2 regions of the Kitasatospora sp. NPDC088351 genome follow, and region 2 is predicted to be linked to the other one. Evidence: riboswitches for the same ligand, from Rfam matches in the RefSeq annotation. Region 2 holds a riboswitch; the other holds the start of a gene.
What was found. A riboswitch is a leader RNA that binds a small molecule or an ion and turns the genes downstream of it on or off. The one in region 2 is predicted to bind glycine.
Positions count from the first base shown of each region.

Region 1: it holds a riboswitch for glycine, as region 2 does, so the genes downstream of both, gcvP (aminomethyl-transferring glycine dehydrogenase) here and gcvT (glycine cleavage system aminomethyltransferase GcvT) in region 2, are expected to answer to the same signal.

Region 1 is NZ_JBFBIL010000027.1:81,053-85,462, reverse strand. Features, by position in the region: gene AB0P06_RS20315 (MFS transporter) at 1-176, opposite strand, end outside; gene AB0P06_RS20310 (PRC and DUF2382 domain-containing protein) at 319-1,548, opposite strand; glycine riboswitch at 1,772-1,875, shown strand; gene gcvP (aminomethyl-transferring glycine dehydrogenase) at 2,114-4,410, shown strand, end outside.
Region 2 is NZ_JBFBIL010000038.1:22,433-26,842, forward strand. Features, by position in the region: gene glyA (serine hydroxymethyltransferase) at 1-98, opposite strand, end outside; gene gcvH (glycine cleavage system protein GcvH) at 234-614, opposite strand; gene gcvT (glycine cleavage system aminomethyltransferase GcvT) at 775-1,896, opposite strand; glycine riboswitch at 2,125-2,231, opposite strand; gene AB0P06_RS24440 (enhanced serine sensitivity protein SseB) at 2,421-3,215, shown strand; gene AB0P06_RS24445 (enhanced serine sensitivity protein SseB C-terminal domain-containing protein) at 3,364-4,305, shown strand.

The sequences.
Region 1 (4,410 bases), on a different contig from region 2:
GCGGTCATCAGCCAGGTGATGCTGGAGCCCGAGACGCCGAGCTCCTTGGCCAGCGAGGGCAGGATCGGAACGACCGCGGTCTGCACCACGCTGAACGACAGCATCGCCAGGATGAGGGCCGGCAGGACCCGGGCGCTGCTTGGCTTCGTGGTGGTGGGCTGTGGTGCCTCACTCACGGTTGCTTCCTCCTGTACATGGTGAATGAACTGAAGTAACCATGCAGGGGGATACTTCAGTGTGTCAAATATCGATTGGTGAAGCTTTGGCAAAGTCGAGGACCCCGGGCCGCGGCGGCCCGGGGTCCTGCTGATGTCCGGTTCAGATGAGCGGCCGGACCGGAGCCTCGCGGGCCGGTTCGTCCACCGCACGGGCGGCTGTGGCCGGGTGCGGAGTGTGGGCCGCCGGGGGTGCGGGCGTGTGGACGGACGCCGTCGCGGGGGGCGGGGCGGGCGCGGTGGCGTCGTGCACCTCGATGTGCTCGCGCCGCAGCTCGTCGCGGATCACCTCCTCGGTGGTGTACCGCTCGACCACCAGGCGGACCCGCTCGACGGGCGCCAGGTACTTGCGGACCACCGGGCGCTCCTCGCGCAGCGTGACCTCCTCGACGGACTCGGCGATCTCCTTGTTGGTGATGAGCGCGCGCTCGGCCTCGCTGACAGGCGTCCGCTCCACCCGGACCCGCTCGCGGACCACGGGGACGCGGTGCTCCACCGCCTCGGTGATGACGTACTTGCGCAGCTTCGCGGTGCCCAGGACGTGCCACTCGGTGGTGACCTCCAGCCGTTCCTCGCGGCAGGTGAGCTCCACCGGGCTGCCGGGCGCGGGCGGGGCCGGCCGTGCGGCGTCGACTGGGGCGCCGTCGACGGCCGGGGCGCCGTTGACGGCCGGAGTGTCGGGCTCCGTGGTCTGCGGCCGGGGCGCGGCGGCGGGCGCGGTGGCGGTGCCGGCTCCCGAGGCGGTCTCCCGGGCGGGTCCGGACGGCTTGCCGAGGTCGACCGCCGGGGTGGTGGCGTGCTTGGCGGGCGCGGTGTCGGCGGAGTGGAAGGCGAGCGGCCCGGCGGGGGGCGCGGCGTCTGCGGAGTGGAAGGAGAGGTGCTTGGCCGGAGCCGCGGCGGTGGACGCGACGCCTGCGGCCGCGCCCGCCCCCGCCGCGTCGGCGGCCTTCTCCGCCGGGGGGACGGCGCCGAAGTCCAGGTCGGCCGGCTGGTCGGCGTCGGGCCCGGAGCGGTCGTCCGCCGGGGTGTCGAGTCCGTAGTAGCGGTAGAGCTGGAGTTCCTGGGCCGGTGAGAGGTGCTGGCCCACGCCGAAGTCCGGCGACTCCTTCACCAGGGACTTGTCGTACGGCACCCGCAGCTCGTCGCCGGAGAACTCGCTGGTGGTCAGCGGGACGAAGGCGTCCCGGCCGAAGATGCCGGTCCGGACGGCGGCCCACTCCGGCTGGCCGGTGGCGTCGTCGAGGTACACCTCGTCGACCGTGCCGATCTTGTCTCCGTTGCGGTCCACCGCCTTGTGGCCGATGAGGTCCCGGGGATCGATATCGGTTTGCACTCTTTCCTCCCGTGCAGCTGTTCCTGCGGAACGCCGTAGGCCGGCGGTTTGAGCACCCGTTCCCTCCGCCACTTCACACCAAAAGCCATGAACCAGACATACGCGAGCCGGGTGCAGCCGTCCGGGCCGGGTGCTCCGCTGTACGGGTCACGGGTGAAGTGGCCGAGTGACCTGACGTACCCGTGATCGGAGGGCTTCCCGCTGGTACCCTGGGCGCGACCGCCGAGCCCGCTCGGGAGAGTCCCCGACCGCGAAAACCGCTGGTCGAGGCGCCGAAGGAGCAACTCCTCCCCGGAATCTCTCAGGCATCCGTACCGTGTGGGATAGGTCACTCTGGAAAGCAGGGCAGGACCGCCGGCGAGGGAGCCGGCGGCCACCACCCTCACCGACGGTGCAAGCCGACGGTGCGCCCACAGCGCACCGTGCGGGTGAAGCTCTCAGGTCCCGATGACAGAGGGGGAGGCCTGTCGGGTTCGTCCGCCCGGGCCGAGCCGCTGTCCGCAGCGATCGGAGCCGTCCGGCGTGCGGACCCCCGCCGGTCCGTGACCAGGAGGCCTCGACCACCATGAACGCCCAGCCGAACGCCGGACGCTCCACCAGCGCCGCGACCCTCACCGAGCTTGAGCAGGCCAGCCCCTTCGAGACCCGCCACATCGGCCCCGACGCCGCCGCGCAGGAGAAGATGCTGGCCCAGGTCGGCTACGGCTCGCTGGACGAGCTCGCCGCCACCGCCGTGCCCGAGGCGATCCGCTCCATCACCGGTCTGGACCTGCCCGCGGGTCGCAGCGAGGCCCAGGTGCTCGCGGAGCTGCGCGAGCTGGCCGGCCGCAACCGGGTGCTCCAGCCGATGATCGGCCTGGGCTACTACGGGACCTTCACCCCGCCGGTGATCCTCCGCAACGTCCTGGAGAACCCGGCCTGGTACACCGCCTACACGCCGTACCAGCCGGAGATCTCGCAGGGCCGCCTGGAGGCGCTGATCAACTTCCAGACCCTGGTCTCCGACCTGACCGGCCTGCCCACCTCCGGCTCCTCGCTGCTCGACGAGGGCACCGCGGCCGCCGAGGCGATGGCGCTGGCCCGCCGCGTCACCAAGGTCAAGGGCGGTGTCTTCCTGGTCGACGCCGAGACCCTGCCGCAGACCCTCGCGGTGGTCAACACCCGCGCCGTGCCGACCGGGGTCGAGGTCGTCGTCGCCGACCTCTCCGCGGGCATCCCGGCCGAGATCGTCGAGCGCGGTGTCTTCGGCGTGCTGCTCCAGTACCCGGGTGCCACCGGTGTGGTCCGCGACCTCACCCCCGTCATCGAGCAGGCCCACGGCCTCGGCGCGATCGTCGCCGTCGCCGCCGACCTGCTGGCGCTCACCCTGCTGAAGTCCCCGGGCTCGCTCGGCGCCGACATCGCCTGCGGCACCTCGCAGCGCTTCGGGGTGCCGATGGGCTTCGGCGGCCCGCACGCCGGCTACCTCTCGGTGCGCGCCGAGTACGCCCGTTCGCTGCCCGGCCGCCTGGTCGGCGTCTCCGTCGACGCCGACGGCAACCGCGCCTACCGCCTGGCGCTGCAGACCCGTGAGCAGCACATCCGCCGCGAGAAGGCGACCAGCAACATCTGCACCGCCCAGGTGCTGCTCGCCGTGATGGCCTCGATGTACGCCGTCTACCACGGCCCGGACGGCCTGGCGGACATCGCCCGGCGCACCCACCGCTACGCCGCCGCCCTCGCCGAGGGCCTGCGGGCCGGCGGCGTGGAACTGCTGCACGGCGAGTTCTTCGACACCGTCACCGCCGTCGTCCCCGGCCGCGCCGCCGCGATCGCCGAGGCCGCCCGCGAGCACGGCATCAACGTCTACCAGGACGGCGAGGACCGGATCTCGGTCTCCACCGACGAGACCACCACCCGCGAGCACCTGGCGGGCGTCTGGGCCGCGTTCGGCGTCGAGGGCGTCGAGGTCGCGGAGGGCGCCGACGCGCTGCCCGCCGCGCTGCTGCGCGAGGACGAGTACCTGACCCACCCGGTCTTCCACAGCCACCGCTCGGAGACCGCGCTGCTGCGGTACCTGCGCCGTCTGTCGGACCGGGACTACGCGCTGGACCGCGGCATGATCCCGCTGGGCTCCTGCACCATGAAGCTCAACGCGACCACCGAGATGGAGCCGGTGACCTGGCCCGAGTTCGGCCAGCTGCACCCCTTCGCGCCGATCGACCAGGCGCAGGGCTTCCTCACCCTGATCCGTCAGCTGGAGCAGCAGCTGGTCGAGGTGACCGGCTACGACGCCGTCTCCATCCAGCCGAACGCCGGCTCCCAGGGCGAGCTGGCCGGCCTGCTGGCCGTCCGCGCCTACCACCACGCCAACGGCGACACCCAGCGTGACGTCTGCCTGATCCCGTCCTCCGCGCACGGCACCAACGCGGCCTCCGCCGTGATGGCCGGCATGCGCGTGGTCGTGGTCAAGACCCTGGTCGACGGCGACGTGGACGTCGAGGACCTCAAGGTCAAGATCGAGAAGCACCGCGACAGCCTCGCCGTGCTGATGGTCACCTACCCGTCCACCCACGGCGTGTACGAGACCCAGATCACCGACATCTGCGCGGCCGTGCACGAGGCCGGGGGCCAGGTGTACGTGGACGGTGCCAACCTGAACGCCCTGGTCGGCCTCGCCAAGCCGGGCAAGTTCGGCGCGGACGTCTCGCACCTGAACCTGCACAAGACCTTCTGCATCCCGCACGGCGGCGGCGGCCCCGGCGTCGGCCCGGTCGCGGTGCGCGGGCACCTCGCGCCGTACCTGCCCAACCACCCGCTCCAGGCGGAGGCCGGCCCGGCCACCGGCGTCGGCCCGATCTCGGCCGCGCCCTGGGGCTCGGC
Region 2 (4,410 bases):
ATCATTTCCAGGGTGGTCTGCTGGCGGTGCAGCTCGGCGTCGACCGCGGCGGCGATCTCCGGGTCGAGAGCGTGCAGGGACTGGTTGAGAACCGTCATGGTGTGGTCTTCCCGGGGAGGAGAGAAGGACGTGCCGCGCTTGGCGCGCCCTTGGGAGGGAGGCGGCGGGCGACGGGAGGGCGGGGACGGCCGGCCGCGGGGCGGCCGCCGCGCTGCGGCCGCCCCGGCGGACGATCAGGCCTCGGGGTTGGTGAGCGCGTCGTACTCGTCGGCGCTCAGCAGCTCGTCGGTGGCCTCGACGCGGACCTTGAACAGCCAGCCGCCTTCGAAGGGCTCGCTGTTGACGAGGGCGTTGTCGTCCAGGACGGCCTGGTTGACCTCGACGATCTCGCCGGTGACCGGCGAGTACAGGTCGCTGACCGACTTGGTGGACTCGAGCTCGCCACAGGTCTCACCCGCGGTCACGGTCTCGCCGACCTCGGGCAGCTGCACATAGACGATGTCGCCCAGGGCGTCGGCCGCGTGGGCGGTGATACCGACCGTGGAGACACCGTCAGCGGCGGCCGTCAGCCACTCGTGCTCCTTGGTGTACTGCAGGTGCTGGGGGTTGCTCATGGCGTCATTCTCCAGGATGGGAAGCGGGTACGACGAAGCGGTCCGGCGGGCGGACGGCATCGACGTGGATCTACGGGGGGAAAGCGGGCCTCGGCGGACGGGCCGGAGGCGGGCTCCGCCCCGCGCCGGGGAGCTGCCCGGCGCGGGACGGAGCGGGCCCTCAGCGGGCGCGCTTGTAGAACGGCAGCGCCACGACCTGCACCGGCTCGGGCCGGCCGCGGACGTCCACCGCGACGGTGGTGCCGGGCGCGGCGTGCGCCGCGTCCACGTAGGCGATCGCGATCGGCTTGCCCAGCGTGGGGGAGGGGGCGCCGGAGGTGATCCGGCCGATCGGCGTGCCGTCGGCGGAGACCACGGTGTAGTCGGCGCGCGGGACGCGCTTGCCCTCGGAGACCAGGCCGACCAGCACCCGCGGCGGGTGGGCCTCGGCCTCGGCGGCGGCCTTCTCCAGCGCCTTGCGGCCGATGAACGCGCCCTCGTTGGTGGTCTTGTCGAACCGGACGACCCGGCCCAGGCCGGCGTCGAACGGGGTCAGGTCGGTGGACAGCTCGTGCCCGTACAGCGGCATGCCCGCCTCCAGGCGCAGCGTGTCGCGGCAGGACAGGCCGCAGGGCACCAGGCCGCGGTCGGCGCCGGCCTCGGTCAGCGCCGTCCAGACGGGCTCGGCGTCGGCCGGGGCGCAGAAGATCTCGAAGCCGTCCTCGCCGGTGTAGCCGGTGCGGGCGAGCAGCACCTCGCGGCCGGCCACCCGGGCCGGGAGGATCGCGTAGTACTTCAGGCCGGGCAGGTCGGCGTCGGTGGTGTCGGCGAGGATCGCGGTGGACTCCGGGCCCTGGACGGCGATCAGGGAGTAGGTGTCGCGGTCGTCGGTGACGACGGCGTCGAAGCCCTTGGCGCGGGCGATCAGCTCGTCCAGCACCAGCTGGGCGTTGGAGGCGTTGGCGACGACCAGGAAGGCGTCCTCGCGCAGGCGGTAGACGATCAGGTCGTCCAGGATGCCGCCGTCCTCGGCGCAGATCATGGTGTAGCGGGCGCGCAGCACGCCCAGCGCGGAGACGAAGCCGACCAGCGCGTGGTCCAGCATCTCGCCGGCCTGCGGACCGGTGACGGTGATCTCGCCCATGTGGGAGAGGTCGAAGAGGCCGGCCCTGGTGCGGACGGCGAGGTGCTCCTCGCGCTCGCTGCCGTAGCGCAGCGGCATGTCCCAGCCGGCGAAGTCGGTCATGGTCGCGCCGAGGGCGCGGTGCAGCGCGTCGAGCGCGGTGAGGCGGAGGGACGACATGGCCTGGGACTCCTCGGTCTGGGCACTCAGGTGTGCGCACGCCGGACCGGTCCCGCTCGGGGCCGACCCTGCGCGCGGGCATGCGGCGGCTGGGTCTCCCCATCTGTCGTCGTACCTGAGAGCTTCACCGCACGCAGGCCCGCAGCTCTTTACAGCTAACAGGACAACATGGCGGCTTGCACCGTGGGTGGGCGCGTGGCAGAGCCGTGCGCCGCTTTCCAGATGTGCCTAACCCGTGCGGTAAGGGGTGCCTGAGAGTTTCCGGGGAGGACTTGCTCCTTCGGCGCCGGCTGTGCCGCCTGACGGGGCACTCCGGGCTCTCCCGCGCGGGTTCGAGCGGCCTGTATGGAGTTAGGGGCCTCCGTCGGGAAAGCGCGGAGACGCGCACATCATGGCACGTCTGCGCCCCGGGCGGGAGAGGGGGCCCGGGCGGCCCGCTAGGCTGCTCGGCGTCGGCGGGCGCGCCGGCGGGCACGGCGCGGCGCACGAGCACGACACACGGACACAGGGCGGTACAGGGGCGCATGGGGTACCCGGCGGAGCAGCAGCAGGGGTGGGGCGGCCCGGAGACGGCGCCGCAGGGCGGCGGATGGCCGGCCAACGAGCTGGAGCAGGTGCTCACCGCCGCGCTCGGCGACCCGGGCGCGACCGCCCGGGTGATCGAGGTACTGGCCCGCAGCCAGGTGTGGATCCCGCTGCCGGCCGGGGCCGATCCGCAGGGCCAGTCGCTGAACCTGCCGACCGTCGAGCTGGCCGGCGACCCCTATGTGCCGGTCTTCTCCTCGCAGGAGGTGTTCCTGCGGCAGGCGCCGGGGATGGCCTTCGCGGTCGCGCCGGTCTGGGAGTTCGCCCGCGGGCTGCCGCTGGGCATCGGCATCGCGGTGAACCCGGAGGCGGCGGTCGGCATCCCGGTGCCGCCGGAGGGCGTGGCCGAGCTGCGGCGCGGGCCGCGCGAGGACCGCTGGGAGGCCCCGGACAGCCCGACCGGCGGCCGGGTGGCGCTGCGCGAGCCGGTGCCGGGCGAGGACCCGGAGGCCTTCCTGGCCGCCGCCCGGGCCGAACTCGCCGGCCTGCCCGGGGTGCTGACCGCCCGGCGGGCGCTGGCCAGCGTCGAGGGCGAGCCGACCGTGATGTTCATCGGGGTCCAGCTCGACCCGGCGGCCCCGGCCGAGCCGGCCACCGTGAACGAAGCACTGGGCCGGGCACTGGGAACCGCGCCGCTGCCCGGCGGCGTCCACCTCGTACTACTCGATCTCGTGGAGGATCCCGTGGTCGAGTGGTTGCTCAACCAGGTCCGGCCGTTCTACACACGGATGTGACGCGTTCCCTCCCCGCCCGGCGTCGGGCCGGAGGAGGGGACGAGGCAGACACGTCGGCGTGGCGGCGGTCGGTGGCGCGCCATAGGGTGCGTGCAGGCAGCCGCCGGGTCGGCGGGTGAGAGAAGAAGAGGCGCAGCGAGGTGGGCGCATGAGTGCGGGAGCGGTAGCGGGCGGTGCACCGGGGCCCTGGGGCCAGGCGCCCGCCGGGCGCCCCGGCGCGGATCCGGGTGCGCTGGAGCGAGCCCTGCGCGAGGTCGCGCCGGAGCGCTACGAGGCGTACGAGGCGCTGCTGCACGCCCTTGCCGCGGGCCAGGTCTGGATGCTGCTCTGGCACGGCACCCCCGGCAGCCCGGACGCCCAGTACGGGAACATGGAGATCAGCGGCCACGGCTACGCGCCGGCCGTCACCTCGCCCGAGCAGCTGGCGGCGTCCGGCTGGGCCCGGGCGCACGAGGTGATCTCCGGCCGGGAGATCGCCGCCTCGCTGTACCGCACCCGCTGGGGCCTCTGGCTGAATCCGCACGCCCCCGGCGGCGGTGTCGGGGTGCCCTGGGCGGACCTCCGGCGGATCGCGGCGGGGCTGGACCGGCTGCCGGCCGGGCCGCTGAAGCTGAGCGAACCGCAGGTGCCGGCCCAGCAGTTCTTCGCGCTGCTGGAGCGGCAGGCGGGCGAGGTGCGGGCGGTCAGGGCGCTGTGCCGGGCCTGGGTGCAGCCCGCCGTCGGCGAGCCGTACCTGGCCATCGGCCTTGATCTTTACGAGAGTTCGCCACCGACCGTGGAGGCCGTCCGGGCCCTGATGCAGCGGGCGATCGCGGTGGCCCCGGAGGGCCTGGCCGTCTCCACGGTGGCGATGGGGGACGAGTACGACCCGGTGGCGCTCTGGATGCGGGCCAACGCGCGGCCGTTCTTCGACCGTGAGGTGGCCGGCCACGGGCGGCCGGCGACCGCGCCCTACCCGCCGGTGCCGCCACCGCCGTACACCTCGCAGACGGGGCCGGCGTACGGCGGTTACGGCACCCAGCCGCCCGGCCCTGGCTGGCCGGGGCAGCCGCCGCAGCAGCAGCCGTGGCCCGGCTATCCGGGGCGCTGACCGGGCGCGCCGGAGCCCCGCACCGTCGAAAACCAGTACGAGAAGCCGACTTGACGTGACGTCAGGTCGGCTTCCTGGTTTTTCCGGACGATTTTCCGGCCGGTG